4 regions of the Duganella sp. AC917 genome follow, and region 1 is predicted to be linked to each of the others. Evidence: riboswitches for the same ligand, from Rfam matches in the RefSeq annotation. Region 1 holds a riboswitch; each other region holds the start of a gene.

Region 1 (4,801 bases):
GGGTCAAGGCAAGTTATGGCGCCCAGGTGGCCGACAGCATCACGCTGATTTGCACGCAGCGTAAATATCTGCAGGAGATCCGCGTGACGTTGCCGCTCGAATTCCGCACCGACGGTGAGCTGAAGCAAATGGTCGGTAGCGCCGCGCGGGCAGGCACCCGCGCGGTGGGCTGCGGCGACGAGGTGTATGTGGAAGACGCCGGCCGGGATTGACCGGACGCCCGGCTTCAGTCGATGGTGACGGCGCGCGCCTTTTTGCGCTGCGCCTTGCACTTGTACATGGCATCGTCGGCGAGCGCGATCAAGCCGTCGGCGGTGCTGGCCGACTGCGGATACATGGCCACGCCGATGCTGGCGGCGGCCAGCAGTTCATGCCCGTCTATCGCGTAGGGCATGGCCAGGCGGTGCGAGAGTTTTTCGACGACGCCGGCCGCGTCGTCCTCGCCGCTGGCGACCAGCACCACCGCGAATTCGTCGCCCCCCAGCCGTGCCGCCATGTCGGATTTACGCAGTTCGGCGCGCAGGCGGCCGGCGGCGTCTTTCAATAGCTCGTCGCCGGCGCCGTGGCCGTAGGTGTCGTTGATGAATTTGAAGTTGTCCAGATCCAGATACAGCACCGCCATCGATTCCTGATTGCGCTCGCTGAGATTCAGCTGGCGCGCCAGGAACTCGGTGAACATGGCGCGGTTGGCCAGGCCGGTCAGCGGGTCGTGCGTGGCCTGGTGCTTGGCCAGCGCGTGCATTCTGGAGGCCTTGACCAGCGCCTGTCCGACCTCGTTCGCCTCGCGCAGGCCGTAGGTGGCCGGCTCGATGCTGTCGCCGGCGCCCAGCGCGAGCGCCGGCGCCACCAGGTCGCGGATCGAGCGGCTGATGCGGTTGCCGATGTGCCAGGCGAACAGCAGGCCACCGCCCAGCAGGAGGACGGTCGACAGCACAAGCGTCCACAGTTTGCTGAGCAGCTGGGCATTCAACACCTCGATGGGGATACCGATGGCCACTGTCCATTGCGAATTGCTGGCTTTGGCCAGCACGGCCAAGATAGGCTTGCCGTCAAGTGTTTTGGTTTCGAAAACGCCTTCCGCCTGCTCCTGCAGCCGTTCCAGCACCTCGGGAATCGCTTGCTGTCCGACGTAGCGCTGCATGTCGCTGGTGCGCGCGACCACCGTGCCCGCGTTATCGAGGATGGTGGTGATCCAGTGTTCGGGATATTGCTGCTGTTTGAGGATGGTGCCGAAGCGCTCCACCGTCACCACCGCGCTGAGCGCGTGGAAGCCGGTGGTTTTTCTGGTGACCGGGATGCCCACCGAGACGATATAACGCTTGGAGACGGGGCCCATGAACACGCGCGAAATAGCGGTGGTGTCGTTGTCCTGCATATAGGTGAACAAGCGGTCGATGCTGGCGCTGGGCAGCGCGCTGCCATAGGGCTTGAAGGTGTTGATCAGTTGCTGCCCCGTGCCGTCTTCGAGCACGATGGTGAAAATATCCTGGTTGGCGCAAATGGCGCGCGCCTGCTCGTAAAATGGTTTGAGGTCGTCGCCGATCAGGCTGGGGGAGGTGGCGAGTGCCTTCAGCGTCGATTCGATGACGGCAAATTCCTTATCGATCGACATCGCGTTGGCGTGGGCGGCCGTCATGGCGCTGCGGATGAAGGCGGCGCGCGCAAGCTCGTAGTCGGAGGCGATCATCCTGACGACCATCAGCGACGCCGGAACGATGCACGCAACCACCAGCCAGATCAGCCTGGTTCGAATAGAAGGCGCATGAGCTAATTTCATGATTGATGCTACCTCGCTGTCATTATTTTTAGTGAGGCGCGATTTCCCTCTTTTCGTAATATTGCAATATGGAAAGTGCATCGGTAAGCCAGTCTATCCCTTTGTTTTTATTTTCTGTACGAAAATGTTTAGATGGCAGGGAAGGGCCTTGGAGGGCTTGAGATTTATCGTCTATCATGTTGACCAGTCTCAAACCAAGCCATTATTTCGGAGCCTCAATGCAACTCGTCAGCTGTACCGAAGAGCGCCATGCGCCCGCCATTCTCGCCATCTTCAACGACGCGATCGCCAACTCGACCGCGCTCTACGAGTATCATCCGCGCACGATGGAAACCATGAAGAACTGGTTCGCGGCCAAGCGTGCCGGCGGCTATCCGGTCATCGGGCTGGAGGATGCGGCCGGCGAGCTGCTGGGATTCGCCAGCTACGGCGCGTTTCGCGGCTTTCCGGCAAATAAATACTCGGTCGAGCATTCGATCTACGTGCGGGGCGACCAGCGCGGCAAGGGGCTGGGACGCACGTTGCTAAGCGCCATCGTCGACGCCGCCCGCGAGGCGGACCTGCACATCCTGGTCGGCGGTATCGACGCCGCCAACGCCGCCAGCATCGCCTTGCACGAGCAGCTAGGATTCGTGCACGCAGGCACTATTCGCCATGCAGCGTTCAAGTTCGACCGCTGGCTGGACCTGGCGTTTTATCAGCTAATGCTGAGCACTCCGGCGCATCCGGTCGACGGCTGATGCCTGCGTCGCTTTGGCGGCCAGCCGCGCACGATGGCATGATCGTCTTGCAATTCCGCAGTCGCAGACCTATACTGCGCCGGTAGTCAGCTTCTGGTATCTGCAAATGATCGTTTGCAGATTTAAATGGGAAGCCGGTGCGTCGTTCCACGGGAACGGCAATGCCGGCGCTGCCCCCGCAACGGTAAGCGAGGTCAAGGATTTGTACGATGCCACTGTGCGATTGCATGGGAAGGCGCAAATCCAGGCGTGTCCGCACGGACGCCCACTCGCCAGCCCGGAAACCAGCCAGTAGCGGTAAACACGTTTGTATTGCGGAGGGCGATACGGGTGGAGAACTGTCATGGTTTGATCCGCGCATCTTTCGTTCCGGTTCTTCCCTGGCGCCGCATTCGTCTCTCCCCTGGTTCATCTCCCGATACGAGCTTCCCGACCCCGTGGTCGTCGCTGCTTTTCGGAGAAACCAATATGTCCATCAACACCCATTACGCCGGCCGGATCGATGCGCATGCCCGTCCCGTCGCCCTGAAAGACAGGCTGGTTGCCGCTTTGATGGCTGCGAGCCTTGGCGCCGTGCTGCTGTTCGGCGCCGGTTTCGCATCGATGGAAGCGCTGCACAACGCCGCCCACGACAGCCGCCATTCGGCGGGCTTCCCGTGTCATTGAGCCGTACCGGGGCCGGCGCGGGCACCGGCATGTTCAATCGCATAGTGCGCACGGCGGCGGCAGCCGGCCTGCTGGCCGGGTTGATGCTGACCGGCGTGCAGCACTTGCAGGTGACGCGCATTATCGCGCAGGCCGAGGTGCTGGAATCGGCGGGCGAGGCGGCGCCGGAGGTGCATGCGCATGCCGACGGCGCGCAGCACCCGCACGAAGCCGCGCATGATGGACCCCATGAACATGGCGGCTGGCAGCCGGCGGATGGCGCCGAGCGGACGCTTTACACGGCGTTGGCCGACGTCAGCATGGCGGTCGGCTATGGCTTGCTGCTGGCGGCTGCCATCGGGCTGCGTGGACGGCTGGTCGATTGGCGATCGGGCCTGTTGTGGGGCGCCGCCGGTTACGCGGTGTTCTTCCTGGCGCCGTCGATTGGATTGCCGCCGGAGCTGCCCGGCACGGCCGCCGCGCCGGTCGCCGCCCGCCAGGGCTGGTGGATCGCCACCGCGATGTCGACCGCCACCGCGCTGGCGCTGCTGGCCTTCGGCCGCCATTGGGCGCTCAAGTTGGCGGCCATCGCGCTGCTGGTGCTGCCGCATTTAGTGGGCGCGCCACAGCCGCTGGTCCATGCCAGCGTCGCTCCCGAGCATTTGCAGCGTTCCTTCGTCTATGCCACCGCGCTCGCCAATGGCGTGTTCTGGGTGGCGCTTGGCGCGCTGACAGGCTTCTTCCATCAGCGCTTCGCTAATCGATGAGAACCCATCACCGTCATATTTTCATGTGCGTCGGTCCGCGTTGCGCTCCCGTCGAGGGACGCGCGCAGGCCGTGTTCGAGCGCATGGGCGAAATGATCGATGCCCATCCGGAGCTTGCCGTCAAGCGCACGCGCACCCATTGCATGGTGGCCTGCCGCTACGAAGGGCCGGTGATGGTGGTCTATCCGGAAGGCGTCTGGTACCAGCGCGTGAACGAAGCCAACGCGGAACGCATCGTCAGCGAGCACCTGATCGGCGGTCGCGAAGTGGCCGACCTGATATTCCACCGCCTTGGCGAAGGCGACACCTGCGCACCGGAACCAAAAGATGATTGAACCGACATCCGGCCCGGCGCTTCTGGCACTGCTGACGCATGCTTCCAACGATTTGACGGTGCTGCACCAGGCCCGCGCGCAACTGCCTGCGGGCTTCGGCGGCGTGGCAGGCGTGAACCTTCAGTCGCTCGATGCCGAGACCTCGATGACGGCGTTGCTGGAGCGGGACTTGCGCTCGGCTCGGGTGATTATCGTGCGCGTGCTTGGCCGGCTTGGCGGCGTGCCGGGATTTACGGAGCTGGTGGATTACGCACGTCGCCATGGTCGGCATTTGATCGTGGTCAGCGGCACCGGCGAGCCCGATCCGGAGCTGGCCGCCGTGTCGGCGGTGTCGGCGGACGTGCTGCAGATGACATTGAAGTACTTCCAGGCCGGCGGTAGCGCAAATCTGGCGCAGTTGCTGCGCTATTTGTCGGATCACTTGTTATTGACGGGCTTCGGCTTCGAGTCGGCGCACCCGCTGCCGGAACACGGCATTTATCACCCCGACCTGGCGCCCGGCGCTGGCCTGGCGGATTGGCTGGCGCTGCGCGATCC
Region 2 (4,801 bases), 1.4 Mb from region 1:
GGCCACGCGGTAGTCGTTCAACAGCGCGCCAAGCTCGCGCAGGTCCGGATTGAGGCCGGCGATATCGAACGGTGGCGTCATGTGGTCGATGATGGTGGCCATGCCGCGTCGCTTGGCCTGTATGCCCTCGCCCACATCGTCCATCACATACGGATAGATGTTCGGCATGGCGCCGATCAGCGCCTCGGTCGGATCGTCCTCGGACAAGCCGGCCTCTTTACCGGTCAGCCATTCCTGCGTACCGTGGGTACCGATGTGCATCACCGCATTGGCCTGGAAGCTCTTTTGCAGCCACAGATAGAAGGCGATGTACTCATGGCTCGGCGGCATGCTCACTTCGTTGTGCAGCTTCTCCAGGTTCTGCTCCCACGCGCGGCCGGGCTGCGGCGCCATCAGCACGTTGCCGAAGCGGCGGGCCGGGTAGACGAAGAATTGCGTACCTTTGGCGTCGCGCCACAGCACCGGCGCGTTTTCCGGCTTGCCCCACGACGCCAGGATGGAATCCCGCAGCGCTTGCGGCAGTTTGTCGAACCACGCCTGGTAGTCGGCCAGCGGCACCAGCAAGGCCTGGCCGCTCTCGGCCAGATGCTTCAGGCCCGTCATGTAATCGCCTTTGGACTTGCCGGGATAATTGCCCCACTGCTGGATCTCGCCTTGCAGCTCGGCCTCGCCAGGCGGCAGGGCGTCGCCCGTTTGATAACCGTCGCGTTTCAGCCGCTGGACGATCTGCCACAAACTCTCCGGCAGCACGTTCAGGTACGCCGCGCCGATGGTCTCGGAACCGTGCGGATAATTAAAGTAGATCATGGCGATGCGCTTGTCGCCGTTGGCCTTCTGGCGCAAGGCCAGCCAGGCCGCCACGCGCTCGTTCAGGCGCTCGATGCGCTCTGCGATCGGCGTCTCCTCGACGTAGGCCAATCCGGTCTGCGCATCGCTGATACGCTCACGGCTTGCGACCACGGTCGGCTGTATCAGTCCCGCCATCTCGGCGCCGGCAAGTTGCCAGGTGCGTTCGATGATATCGAGACCGATCTTCGATTCGCGCCATTGGGCCGCCGTGTGCTGGCTCAGGGTGATGGCGTTGATCGCCGGGACGCCGATCTTGTCGAGCAGCGTGCCGGTATTGGCGGTGCCGCCGACCTTCATGCCCAGCGCGACGATCAGCTCGACGCGGCTTTTGCCATTTTCATCGAGCAGAAACCGCAGCGGCACATCATAGGGATAGCCGAACACCGGCAGCACGTTGTAGCCGCTCGCTTCGAGACGGGCGACGATGGCCGCCAGCGGCAAAGTCTGCCCGGCCACCAGGCTGGCGCGGTAGAAAGGCACGGCGATCCACGGCGCGCCGGTCTTGTAGTTGGCATAGCCCTGTAAATAATGCTCGTAGCTGCTGTAGGTGCGGTTGGCCGCGACATCGTACAGACCGACGTCCGGCATCGCGTGCACCGGCGCCACCGTCATGGTCGCGCCGAAATGCTGGCGCAGGATGTAGCGCAGCAGGTTGCCCATGTTCTCGATGCCGCCCTCGCTGTGATACTGCTGGATGGTCTTATCGTCCTGCACACCCATTTCCCGAACGCTGTCGTCGATAGCGCCGCCGACGGCAAACACCGGATGGCGCGATTTTCTCAGCGCCTGCAATTCGTCCTTCAGGCCCGCCATCGCCAGGCGGCTCCTGGCATTGACGACCGCCACATCGGCGATGGCAAGCGCATCGCGGTCGGCCTGCGTCATGCCGCTGTTGGGGATGATGCGGATAACGACGTTGAGCGCCTTGAGCTCCGCCTGCAAACCGCGCACGGCCAGCACCGCCGGGCGCGACTCGACGTCGCCCAGCATCAGCGCCAAGGTGCGCGGCGCCTGCGCCGAATGCACGTAGCCGACGATGAAAAAGGATATCAACAGCAGCAATACGACTTCCAGGGTGCCAAAGCGCTTACTCCGGAACATAAACAACCTTCCCGTCCGGCAGTTGGTAGGCGGTGCCCAGGCGCTTGCCGGAGCCGGACAATGGCTTGTCGCTGACGCGGCTCACCGTAATCTCGGCGCCCTTCTTGGTCAGCACTTCAACCCGGCCGTCCGCGCTCTTCTTGGCGATGGTGACTTCCGAATTCGGGTCCAGCAGGTCCATCATGTTCCAGGCCGAGAACAGCGCCAGCATCATGGCGACGATGAAGACGATGCTAGCGTCGAACAGGTTGGCGACGCCGGCCAGCGGGTCCTCGGTGTGCTCGCCGATGCGGCTGTAGCGGTGGCGGTTCATAAAGCGCATTGCCATATCAAGCCTCCACGCGGGTAAGATGCGGCTTGTGCGCGTGCGTCGCCAGCAAGCTTTCGGCGGCGTAGGCGATGTCGGTCAGGTCGCTGCGCAGCCAGTGCTCACGCACCAGGCTCAGAAGATAGGCGCACACGCTGCACGCCAGGCCGACCACGGTGGCGGTGAAGGCGGTGGTCATCGATTCGGCCATCTTCGGTAGATTGCCCTGCGCCAGACCGGCCAGCGAGATCCCCATCGGGATCAAGGTGCCCATCAGGCCGAGCGCGGGGCCGACCCGCACCACGAAGCGCACGCCGTCCAAGCGGCGCACGCCGGCGGCGTCGGCGCGCTGCACGACGCGTTCGAGGCGCGCATCGAGTCCGGGCTCGCCTTCCTGCGCGGTCAGCGCGGCGGCCATGTCGTGACGGGCGGTGGCGACCAGCATGCGCACGCCGCGCCGGCGCTCTATCCATTCGGCGCCGAAGGTGCCGAAGCACACCAGCATGTACAACGTGAGCGCGGCGATCCCCAGCAGCACGGGCAGATACAGCACATTGGAAATGGAATACAGCAGCGTCTCGATCGAGCGGATGGCCGCGTCGGCAGGCAGGTTAGGCATTGAAATGATCCAGCGACAGAAGCAAGCCACTCACCTCCCCGTGAGCAGCTTGAAAGGAAGCGCCTGGGCGCTTCCACCTCTTTGGCCGGTATCCGGGCTCGCAAGCAAATCCACCTGACCTTCCCATGCAAAAGCACAGTGGCACAGCGAGGCGGATAGTCGTCGGCGACGACGCTTGTTTACCGTTGCGGGGGCAGCACATGTTGGCTGGCTGGGCCAGCGCCATGTTTCCCGTTTAACTGCGCATCCAGACGGACGCGCGAGCACCAAAACCCGGCGATTATACGTGGTTCCGCCGCCGCCGGGCAGATCGGCCGGCGACACAGGGCTTACTTCGGATCGGCGAGACTTTGAAGGATGGGGCAATCGGGCCTGTCGTTGCCTTTGCAGCACTGCGCCAGGGTTTGCAGCGTATCGCGCATTTCCGTCAGTTCGGCGATACGCTGGTTCAGCTCATCGACATGGCCAAGCGCGATCGTTTTGACATCGGCGCTGGCGCGCTGCTTGTTCTGCCACAGCGACAGCAGGTCGCGGATCTGGTCAAGCGAAAAGCCGAGCGTGCGTGCGCGCTTGACGAAGCGCAGCGCGTGCAGGTCGTTGTCGCTGTAGATGCGGTAGCCCGATTCGCTGCGCCGCCCCGGCGGAATCAGCGCGATGCTCTCGTAGTAGCGGATCATCTTGGCCGAGACGCCGGAGGCGCTGGCCGCTTGCCCGATATTCATGGCTTCCCTCCTGCACTAGGGGCCTGCGGCTTCCACCGGCGCAGCAGCAGCGCGTTGCTGATCACGCTGACGGAACTGAGCGCCATCGCCGCCCCCGCGACCATGGGGTTGAGCAGGCCAAAGGCGGCCAGCGGAATGCCAACCAGGTTATAGATAAATGCCCAAAACAGATTCTGGCGGATCTTGCTGTAGCTGCGACGCGAGATCGAGATGGCGGCGGCCACCAGCGCCGGGTCGCCGCGCATCAGCGTGACGCCGGCGGCGTGCATGGCGACGTCGGTGCCGCTGGACATGGCGATGCCGACATCGGCGGCGGCCAGCGCCGGCGCGTCGTTGATGCCGTCGCCGACCATCGCGATGCATTTGTCCGACTGCTTCATGGCGCCGATGGCGGCGGCTTTATCGGCCGGCAGCATGTTGGCGACCACCCTGCCGATGCCGAGCGCCGCGCCGACGTGAACGGCGCTGCCCTGATTGTCCCCGGTCAGCAGCACGGTCTCGATGTTCAACGCATGCAGCGCTTCGATGGCGGCACGGGCGTTTGATTTGACACGGTCGCCAAAGGCCAGCAAGCCAAGCAAGCGCGCAGGTTGCGTAGACTGCTCGGCAAGCCACGACACGGTCAGGCCTTGTTGTTCCAGTTCGGCGGCGCGCGCAGCGAGCGTGGTGAGCGCGACACCCTGCTCTTGCATCAAGCGCGTGCTGCCGAGGATCAGCCGCATGCCATCGACCATCGCGGCGACACCGCGTCCGGGCAAGGCCGTGATGTCGGCGCCGACCAGCGCGCCGGCCGATCCGTCCCCGGCGGCCTGCTGCACCGCGCGGGCCAGCGCATGCTCGCTGCCACGTTGTACGGCCGCCGCCAGTTGAAGCAGGCGCGCCTTGTCGACGGCCCCTGGCGCCGGCTCGCACGCTGTTAGCGACGGCTTGCCTTCCGTGAGCGTGCCGGTTTTATCGAAGGCCACCGTGGTGATGCGGTGCGCCAGTTCCAGCGCCTCCGCATCCTTGATCAAAATGCCGTAACGCGCCGCCACGCCGGTGCCGGCCATGATGGCGGCCGGCGTCGCCAGTCCCAGCGCGCACGGACAGGCGATCACCAGCACCGCCACCGCGTTGATGATGGCCGTCTCGCCATCGCCTGACGCCAGCCACCAGCCCACCAATGTCAACAGCGCCAGCACCAGCACCACAGGCACGAATACC
Region 3 (4,801 bases), 1.3 Mb from region 1:
CGGCGGCTTGGGCGTCCCGCCTCTGTGCTGCCCGCGTCGCCAACGAAAATGAGTTCGGAGTCGAGGTCGAGCCGCCATGCGGCGACCGTCGTTTGCAGGCCTGGCACCAGCCCGACCAGACGCAGGCCGACCTCCTTGCCGGTTGCCTTGACCAGCGGCGTCGCGCGTTCGATAGATGCGCCGTCGGCGTCAACCGCCAGGCCGGTTTTAGGATCGACGGTGCCGGTGACGCCACGCGCGTCGTTGCTGTGAAAACCACGTCCCCAGTTCAGATAGACCTCGGCGTTTTTGCCGGGCGTGAAAACGGCGCTGAACTTGGGACTGGTGATGGAGGCGTCGACCTTGCCCGAGTTGGCGGCCGTGTCGCTGTCCACATCGAACGTATAGCGGTCCGACCGCACGCCGGCCACGGTGCGCAGCCACGGCGCCCAGGTGGTGCTGTTGGACAGATACAGCGCTGCGGCGCGCTCCTTGACATCGTCCTCGCGCACAGTCGACAGGCGTTGCCGCCCTTCGCTCAAATACAGCCCGACCGGCGACAAATGATCCTGGCGCAGCTGCAAGCCCACCGCCGTCTCCGAGGCAAAGGGGCCGAGTTTGTGCTGCCACGCGCGCTCGCCGCTCAGGCCCAGAATCTGGCGGCTCTCGGCCTGGTGGAACTGGTCGCCGTGTTCGGGATCGTCAAGCACGTAAGTGAAATTGCTGAACAGGTCCAGGCGCGATTTGATCAGGTAAGCATTGACCTTGCTGTAGCCGTCGGCGTATTGACGCGTCCATTCGGCGGAGGCGCTGTAACGCGAGGTCTCGCCGCCGTCGCTGGGATCAAGCGCGCCATAGCGGCCGATCAAGCCGCTGTCGAGCGCGCGGCGCGGCACCTGGTCGGTCGAATTCCACGACGAGTGCATGCCCATGGCGGTCAGCCTGACGTCGTCGTCGCCGCTGCGTAAGCTGTATGACAGCACACCGTTGACGCGCTTGTAGTCCTCCGGCGTATCCCACGGACCGTCCTGGCCCGCGCGCTCGATCGCATACAGCAGCGTGCCGTCGGCCAGCGGCGTGGAATTCGCCACCAGCACGCGGCTGAAGCGGTTTTGTCCCGCCTCCACGCTCAGCAAACCCTGCTCCATCCGACGGACGTAGTCGAAGGCCGCCGCGCCGGCCGCCGAAAAGTCGCCCTCCTCCGCGTAATACGTGCCCTTCTTGTACTGGATGGTACTCACCAGTTCCGGTATCAGGAAATTCAGGTCGGAGTAGCCCTGGCCGTGCGCATTGGTCGGCAGGTTCACCGGCATGCCCATCACGGAGGTGCGGAAGTCGGTGCCGTGATCGAGATTGAAGCCGCGCGCGAAATACTGGTTGGCTTTACCGTCGCCGGCGTGCTGGGTCACGATCAGGCCCGGCACCGCCTCGAGCAGCTCGCCCGTGCGCAGCAGCGGACGATTCTCCAACTGCTTGGCCGTCACCGTGCCCTGGTTGGCGGAATCCGCGACGCCGAGCGGTATCAGGCTGGCGGACACGCGCACCTGCTGCGGCGTGGCCTGACTGCCATCCGCGCCGTCGTTAGCGGTACTATTTTCGGTGGTATGGGCGAGTGCCGGTACGGCCAACAGCAGCATGGACGGAAGAAGACGCAGCCTCCATGGAGGCCGGGGGATTTTGTTCATGAAGACTTTCGGTCACGATCGCTGGCGATCTTTTTTGTCAGGCGCACATCCCCGTGCACCATTAAAAAAAGAAGCAGCAGCCGTCAACGACAGTCAGGCGAAATGGCGCGCCGGCGCACTGCGCCGATCCCGCATCTCCGCAAAACACGACACCTCCCGGCCGCTTGCTTCCATCCGCCTTGGCCGGTATCCGGGCTAACAGGTCGAATCGCCCCGCCTTCCCATGCTGAACGCACAGTGGACTAAAGAGACGACCGGCCGCGCATCCAATGGAAGCGCGGCGCCTGTTTTACCGTTGCGGGGACAGCACACGTTTGCCGCTGGCGTGCCAGCGCGTGTTTCCCGTTTAACTGCGGCCAGTAGGCTGGCCGCAAGCACCAAAACCGCGCCATGATACGACGGACTGGCAATGATGGCAACTTGGGACGGCGTATGCAGGAGGCGATCCCGCCCGCGCGAGGGTCACACCGGATTAGTCACTGGCCAGCTTTTCGCGAACCGCCTTGGCGCTCGGCCCGACCTCTTTCACCAGCTGCGCGAGGCGATCTTTGGTCACCCCCAGCTCCTTGGTCCAATACGTCACTTCATGCTGCTCGTTGACATTGATCCGCGCGCGGTCCTGCTGTCCTGCATTTTTCAGATCGTCGCTCATGACTTCCTCCCGAGTAATTAAGTGTGTGGAACAATGACATAGGGAGGCAATCCCGACTGTTATATACCGCACGTCCGGACCCAGCAACGCATCGGCAAAACCATGTCCACTCTTTCATTTAATGCAACAAAATGTTAGCATCCGGAACTATTTATTTGCGGCAGTTTTATATGTTAGATTTTTCACGCGTTCTCGCGGTTGCCGCATTGGCGCTGTGCACCCTTCCCGCCCACGGCGCCGATATCGACGGACTGCTGCGCGCCCGCTGGGTACAGGCGGAAACGCAGCACTTCCGCCTGGTCACCGACGTGGATGCCGACACCGCGCGCCTGATGGTCAACGACCTCGAGCACATGCGCCACTTCAGCTTGCGGGCATTGGGCATCGAGGCGCTCGACACCGTAGGCCCGCTGACGGTACTGGCCATTGGCAACGGCAATCTGTTCGATAAGCTCGGCCTGCCGGAAACCTATGGTGGCGTGTTTTCTTATACGCTGCGCGGTTTCGCGGCCATCGCCAACGTCAAGGGTTACGTCGGCGACAGCGATACTCCGACCTTCGCGCGCAACGTCCTGCTGCACGAATACCATCACTTCCTGATCCGCATGACGGAGCGGACAGTGGCCTATCCAATGTGGTGCGACGAGGGTCTGGCGGAGTATTTTTCGACACTCCGGTACAACAACAAAACGGTCAGCGTTGGCGATATCGACGAGCAGTCCGGCCGTATCGAAGGTTTGTTCAGCCCCAGCGGCGGCATCAGCATCGACAGCGCGACACTGTTCAACACGACCAAGCTCGATTACCTCAAGACCACCAGGACCAACAAGATGGAGCTCAACGCGTTTTATGCGCGGGCCGGCTTCGTGATCCACTATTTCAATTCTTCGCCGGAACTGCGGGCCCAGTTGGCGCACTATCTGCGCCTGTACAACCTGGGCATCGGCCAGGACCGCGCCGCCCAGCTTGCTTTCAAGCGCAGCTATGACGAACTGGACAAAGAGATCGCCAGGTATTTGCTCAAACGCTTGAGTGTGCGGGTGTTCACGGCCACCGATGGACCGTTCAAGTTCCCGCCCGTGGAAATCCGGGTCCAGACGCTGGACCAGCCGCGCGTCACGGCCGCGCTTGCCGCCGTGCTCACCCGCGTGACGCTGCCGGGCGATGCCATCGAGGCGGTGGTGGCGCGGAATCTGCAGGACAATCCCGACAGCGCCCAAGCCCATATCGACCGGCTGCGCTTCTCGCCCAAGGGATACAACGTGGCGACGGTGCGCGCGCTCAGCGAGCGCTTCCCGGGCAACGCCCAGCTGCTGGAGATGCTGGGCGACGCCATACTCAACCACGCCGAAGCGTTGCGCGCGACCGGCCTGCCGGGATGGCAGGCGCAGATGGTCATGGCGCGCGATCAATTCCGCTTGGCTGCCAAAGCCGATCCAAGCTATGCGGCGAGTTACCGTGGCCTTGGCAGGGTGTACCTGAGCCTCCCGGACGGCGAAGCGCTCGACGACGGCATCACCGGCTTCGACACCGCGTCGGTTTTCCAGCGCTCGCCCGCGATGTTCCGTGGCCTGGCCACGCTGGCCTTGCGCGCCAGGGACACGGACCAGGCGCTGGTGGCGCTGCGCCACGCGGTCACCTTCAGCAACCCGGACAGCTACAGCGAGGACGCGCTCATGCTCGACAATCTTGAGCTGCTCAACGACGTGCGCAACGCCGGGCCGGCGCCCACTGCGGACGGGCTGGCGTACAAAAGCGGCACGCACTATGTCGGCCCGGTGAACGGCCTGAAGCCGGAAGGCGTGGGGAGGATGGAGCGCATCACCGGCAGCTATTTCGAAGGCACATTCCGCGACGGCCTGCCGCTCGAAGGCAAGCTGGTGAGCGCGCGCGGCGGCGAATACGAAGGTCGGTTCAGCGCAGGCATCGCAAGCGGAGAAGGCGCGCTGCGCTACCCGAAAGGAGCGCCCGCAACCAGCTATGCGGGCGGCGTCGCGCTGGGCAAACCCGCCGGACGCGGTGTTCTGACTGGCCCGGACGGCCGCTACGAGGGCGACTTTTTGAACGGGTTACCGCATGGCGAAGGCAGCTTCACGCCGGCGGCCAAGCCTGCGGCCATACGCGGCAAATGGCTGTACGGCCGCTATGTGTGGCAGGCCGCCGACGGCGAGGTATTCGTCGGCGCTATCGACGCCAATGGTCAACCAAGTGGCGCCGGCTACTGCTATGGCACCGCCGCGAACAGCGGCGTGCGCCATTGCCGGCGTGGGAACGAGCAGGTCAAGGCGGCGACTTCGGACGATTGATAGATTGGGGCGTGATAAACAAGTGGTTGAAACGTACCGATGGTGCCCACTGACAGACCTGTGGCTGTAAATATTTTTACAAACAGTATCGAATTGACAATATACTCAGATACCCACTTGTCGATAACCGCTGGAGGAATCCCAAATGAAAAAACTGATGGCTATGCTGATGCTAATCG
Region 4 (4,801 bases), 4.5 Mb from region 1:
TCATGGCGATGGCCTGGTCCTCGCCACCTTCCCAGTAGCGGTTGTCGTGGTAGGGATGGCGCGCCGATAGCACGGTTTCGATCACCGTGTAGGCAAAAGCGTCGCTGCGGCTCTGCGCCAGGAAGGCGCGCTGGCGCGCCAGTTCGGCCAGCGGCCAGTCGTTCAACGCCCGTCCGCCGATGGCGACATGGCCGCCATCGGTCGGGCGCAGCCCGGCGAGGGTGCGCAGCAGCGTGCTTTTACCGGCGCCGTTGCGGCCGATGACGCTCCAGCATTCGCCGTCGCGGACCATCCAGTTCAGGTCTGCAATCAGCTGGCGCTGGCCGATTTTCAGGGAGAGGTCGTGGGTGCTGATCATATTATTTACGCAGCCGATGCAGCTGGTACAGGAACACGGGCGCACCGATCAAGGCGGTGACCACGCCGACGGGCAGCTGCTGCGGCGCGATGATGGTGCGCGCCAGCGTATCGGCGAGCAGCAGGTAACTACCGCCGGCCAGCGCCGCCGCCGGGATCAGCAAGCGGTGGTCGGGACCGACCGCGAAGCGGCAGGCGTGCGGCACGATCAGGCCAACGAAGCCGATGCTGCCGGCGCTGGTGACGGCGCTGGCGGTCAACAGGCCGGAGGTGAAGAACAGGCCTTTGCGCAAGGCGCCGACGCGGATGCCCAAGGTGGCGGCGGCTTCCGCGTGCAGCGCCATGACGTTCATGGCGCGCGCGTTGCGCAGCGCGAAGAGCAGCGCACCGGCCAGCACCACCCACGGCATCCAGCGCAGGGGCGCCCCGGACAGGTCGCCGATCATCCAGAACACCATCGTGCGCAGGCGGCTCTCCGGCGCGATCGACAGCATCAGGGTGACCAGCGCCATGCAGGCGGACGACAGGATCACGCCGGTCAGCAGCAGCAGGGCGGTGCCGCCTTCGGCCGCCGCGCCGCCGCGCAGGTCGCGCCGGGCCAGCATGTAGAGCATCATCGAGACCACCACCGCGCCGGCGAAGGCCGCCGCGTCGACCATCCACGCGGCGCACATGAACATCAGCGCGGCCAGCGCGCCAACCGAGGCGCCGGAGGATATGCCAAGGACATAAGGATCGGCCAGCGGGTTGCGCAACAGTGCCTGCATCATGACGCCGGCCAGCGACAGCGCCGCGCCGGTGACGAAGGCGGTGATGGCGCGGCTCAGGCGCAGGTCGAGCAGGGTGGCCGACAAGGTGGTGGTCTGGCCGTGCAGCAGATCGTTGACCGCTGCGGGAATGTCGGAAAGGGGAATCGCGACCGAACCGGTCATGCCCGAGAAAACCAGGCTGGCAAACGCGAACAGGGCCAGGCCGGTCAGGGTGACGGCGGCGCGCTGCTGCAGATTGCGTGAGAAAGAATGCATGCACTACTTTCGGAGAGTGGGAAGCACTGGCAGATTACAGTATTACAAGCTTAAGCAAGGCTTAGCGATAACCCCGTAATCCGCCCCACGTGTTTTCGTGTCTATTTATAACCGTAGCGAATACCCGCAAACACCTTCGAACCCGGCGTGTTGTAGTACCGCGCCAGATCGTACTGCTTGTCGCCGATGTTGTTCCAGCGGACCAGCGCCGACCAGTCGCGCGAGAAGGCGTAGGTCGCGTACAGGTTCACCAGACCGTAGCCGCCCAGGCGATTGCTGTTGGCCGCGTCGTCATAACGGTTGCCCGACACTTCCAGCTCAACGCCGGCCTTCAGCGCGCCGATGCCATAGTCGGCGGTCACGTTGCCGTGCTTTTTGGAGCGGCGCTGCAGGCGCTTGCCCGTCGTCTCATCCTTCGGGTCCTGCAGATCGAGGTTGGCGGCGAGGTTGATGCCGGCCAGCTTGGTGGCGGCCGACAACGTGATCCCCTCCAGCGTCGCGCGATTGACGTTGTAAGCGCAGCCGCTTGGATAGCCGGCGCGGCCGAACGGGCATGGGTTGATGTTGACGAGCATGTCCGTCAGGCGGTTGCGATAGTAGCCGGCGCTCAGCGCGTTCACGCCGTCGTCGTAGCGCAGGCCCATTTCGGCGTTGCGGCCTTTCTCCGGTTTGTTGTTTGGATTGCCATACTCCGGGAAGTACAACTCGTTATAGGTCGGCGCGCGGAAGCTGGTGCCGTAGCTGGCGGTGGCGCGCAGCGCCTGCGTGATGTTGTAGCCGTAGCCGAGCGAGCCGGTATTCTGCGAGCCGTAGACCGTGTTGTCGCGGCGGACGCTCGCGCTCAGAAGATTGGCGCCGCGACGGGCGTTGTACGAGGCGGCGAACGAATTGGTATCGCGCTGGCGGTTCAGCACACCGTTGGAGCCATTGCTTTGTACCTTCTCTTCGCGGTGCTCGTACAGCAGTTGCAGCATATCGGCGCCGATCTGGACGTCGTTCTGCCACGTGATGAAGCTTTGCTTGGTCTTGATGCGCGCATAGCCGGCGGCGGTGGCATTGGTGTAGTTTTCGCCTTTGTCCTTGGTCTCCGAGTATTGCAGCAGGCTGTCCCAGACCGGCAGCAGTTGCGCCTTGGCGTAGACGCTGGCGGTGTCGATGACGTTCTTGCTGCGCACGTTGTAGGAGCCGGCACGCAGGGCGTCGTACTGCGAATCGAGTTTGCTATGCATGAACAGCGCGCCGGCCTCGTAGCCCTTGGCCAATTGCAGGCTGAATTGACCGGAGACGTTTTCCTTGTCGTAGCCGTCGTCGTCCGGGTTGTACGAGGTCAGGCCGGGGCGGGAAGTCGAAAAGCCGTCCGACTTTTCCTTGCCGGCGCTGACCGCATAGCCGAAGCTGTGTTCACCGCCGGTGGCGCCCGATACCGTCACGTCGGCTTCGCGCGTCTTGTCGCTGCCATAGCCGGCGAACGCCGTCACCGCCGGTGCGCCCTGGCCCTTTTTGGTGAAGATCTGGATCACGCCGCCGATGGCGTCGGCGCCATACAATGAGCTCAGCGAGCCATAGACGATTTCGATATGGTCGATCGCGGTCAGCGGGATGGCGCTCCAGTTGGCGGCGCCGGTGGTGGACGAGCCGATACGCACGCCGTCGACCAGCACAATGCTTTGATTGCTGTTGGCGCCACGGATGTAGACGTTCGACGAGCTGCCCGCGCCGCCGTTGCGCGTCACTTCGATGCCGCGCTGGCGCTTGAGCAGGTCGACCACGGAGCCGGCGCCGGCTTCGGCGATTTGTTCGGCCTTGATGGTCACGGTGTCGCTGATGATGTCGGCCAGCGGTTGCGGCGTGCGCGTGGCGGTCACCACGACGGTGTCGGCGGGCGCCTCGTCGGCGTAGGCGCCGGTGTACGTGAAGGCGGCGGCCATTGCCAATGCCAGCGAGGTCAGTGCCGCCGGGCGGGAGGTAGTAAAGGACATGATTTATTTTTCTGTTAGAAGCAACCGGCCTACTTCCCCGTGGGCCAGATTGAACGGAAGCGGAAAACCGAGAGCTGCGCGCGCACATCCCGTTCGCCCACTTCCACCTGCTTTGGCCGGTATCCGGGCTGGCAAGTTAGACCATCTCACCTTCCCATGCGGAGCACAGTGGTTGTCAGAGCTGGTTTGTCGCGCGTCGCGCGACACTTGCTTACCGTTGCGGGGGCAGCACACGTGGGCCGCAGGGCGGCTTCGTGTTTCCCGTTTAACTGCGCATCCGGACGGACGCGCGGGCACCAAAGCCGGTCATTATACGGGTTTGGTGGGAGACTTGATAACTAGTGAAAAATAAACCACTGAATTGCCCCTGGCTTTTTTGCTATCATTATCGCCACCTTGGCAGGTGGTTCACCTGCCGTTGCTGGAGTCTCCATGTTCGACCCTCGTCTTGCCCCGCCATCCGCGCCGGTGGTTTTGCGCCCCATGGTCAATCCGCGTCCGGTGGTGACCGTGGTGCCGCTTTTCGACGGCCACCAGTGCGTCATCGTCGATAACTTCATGACGGAACCGGAGACGATGGTGGAATACGCCGCGCTCCAGCGCAGTGAGTTCGTCGACTCTGCCGGTAATTACTATCCCGGACCGGAATTGACGTTGACCGGACGTTTCGTCGCCAGCGTGCAGGAGGCGTTTCTGCTGCATGCGCGCGCGCCGCTCAAGGCGCGCCGGGTGCTCGGCATCACCAGCCGCCTGTCGCTGGTGACGCGGCGTCCGGAGCAGCTGTTGCAGGGCCAGCGCATACCGCACCGCGACTCCTACAATCTGGACGACATGGAGGGTGTCGGAGCGATGGTGCTGTATCTGTTTAAAGACGAGCGGCTAGGCGGCACCAATTTTTTCAAACCCAAGGTTCCGCTACAGGAGATCGACGCAATGCTGCGCGAGTTGAAGCGCAAGGACATGGCGGGGGAGTCGCGGGTGCCGACCGCGCCGGCGACATTTGCGATTGCATCGGACGAGCATTTTGAGAAGGTGCTGACCGTTGCGCCCAAGTTCAACCGGGCGATCTTCTACAACGGAGAGTTGTTCCACTCGGGGCACATCACGGCGCCGGAGCTGATGGTCGACGATCCGACGGTCGGCAGATTAACGGTCAACGCGTTCTTCAAGCTGCGCATGGCCGCGACCTAGGATCAGCGTGGAACCGTAGGCGATATGGTGCGGCGTCCGGGCCGCCTGCAGGGCCATCTCGTGCTGCGCCAGGCCGGCGTCGCAGGCCGATAGCAGCCGCATGGCGCCCGCGTGGCAGATAACGATCGCCTCGCCGTCGGCGCCGAGCTGGCGCTGGAGGTCGGCGTGGAAGGCCGCGATCCGCGCCGCCATCCGCAATACGCTCTCGCCGCCGCCCGGTTGGTAGTTGACCAGATCGGCGGCCCAGGC

The links. Region 1 has a riboswitch for cobalamin ahead of ACZ0BA_RS07195 (CbtB domain-containing protein). Riboswitches for the same ligand answer to the same signal wherever they lie in the genome.
Region 2: it holds a riboswitch for cobalamin, as region 1 does, so the genes downstream of both, ACZ0BA_RS01170 (MotA/TolQ/ExbB proton channel family protein) here and ACZ0BA_RS07195 (CbtB domain-containing protein) in region 1, are expected to answer to the same signal.
Region 3: it holds a riboswitch for cobalamin, as region 1 does, so the genes downstream of both, ACZ0BA_RS01595 (TonB-dependent receptor) here and ACZ0BA_RS07195 (CbtB domain-containing protein) in region 1, are expected to answer to the same signal.
Region 4: it holds a riboswitch for cobalamin, as region 1 does, so the genes downstream of both, ACZ0BA_RS26650 (TonB-dependent receptor domain-containing protein) here and ACZ0BA_RS07195 (CbtB domain-containing protein) in region 1, are expected to answer to the same signal.

Annotation. Positions count from the first base shown of each region.
Region 1 is NZ_OZ409848.1:1,615,431-1,620,231, forward strand. Features, by position in the region: gene ACZ0BA_RS07180 (ribonuclease T2 family protein) at 1-212, shown strand, start outside; gene ACZ0BA_RS07185 (diguanylate cyclase domain-containing protein) at 227-1,777, opposite strand; gene ACZ0BA_RS07190 (GNAT family N-acetyltransferase) at 1,996-2,517, shown strand; cobalamin riboswitch at 2,595-2,824, shown strand; gene ACZ0BA_RS07195 (CbtB domain-containing protein) at 2,986-3,183, shown strand; gene ACZ0BA_RS07200 (CbtA family protein) at 3,213-3,929, shown strand; gene ACZ0BA_RS07205 ((2Fe-2S) ferredoxin domain-containing protein) at 3,926-4,264, shown strand; gene ACZ0BA_RS07210 (cobaltochelatase subunit CobN) at 4,257-4,801, shown strand, end outside.
Region 2 is NZ_OZ409848.1:265,397-270,197, reverse strand. Features, by position in the region: gene ACZ0BA_RS01180 (cobaltochelatase subunit CobN) at 1-1,950, opposite strand, end outside; gene ACZ0BA_RS01175 (DUF2149 domain-containing protein) at 1,937-2,278, opposite strand; gene ACZ0BA_RS01170 (MotA/TolQ/ExbB proton channel family protein) at 2,280-2,876, opposite strand; cobalamin riboswitch at 2,943-3,162, opposite strand; gene cueR (Cu(I)-responsive transcriptional regulator) at 3,206-3,598, opposite strand; gene ACZ0BA_RS01160 (heavy metal translocating P-type ATPase) at 3,595-4,801, opposite strand, start outside.
Region 3 is NZ_OZ409848.1:348,185-352,985, reverse strand. Features, by position in the region: gene ACZ0BA_RS01595 (TonB-dependent receptor) at 1-1,664, opposite strand, end outside; gene ACZ0BA_RS01590 (hypothetical protein) at 1,663-1,863, shown strand; cobalamin riboswitch at 1,829-2,061, opposite strand; gene ACZ0BA_RS01585 (DUF3606 domain-containing protein) at 2,137-2,316, opposite strand; gene ACZ0BA_RS01580 (hypothetical protein) at 2,487-4,622, shown strand.
Region 4 is NZ_OZ409848.1:6,097,476-6,102,276, forward strand. Features, by position in the region: gene ACZ0BA_RS26640 (ABC transporter ATP-binding protein) at 1-358, opposite strand, end outside; gene ACZ0BA_RS26645 (FecCD family ABC transporter permease) at 360-1,382, opposite strand; gene ACZ0BA_RS26650 (TonB-dependent receptor domain-containing protein) at 1,484-3,361, opposite strand; cobalamin riboswitch at 3,459-3,677, opposite strand; gene ACZ0BA_RS26655 (DUF6445 family protein) at 3,794-4,552, shown strand; gene ACZ0BA_RS26660 (histidine phosphatase family protein) at 4,508-4,801, opposite strand, start outside.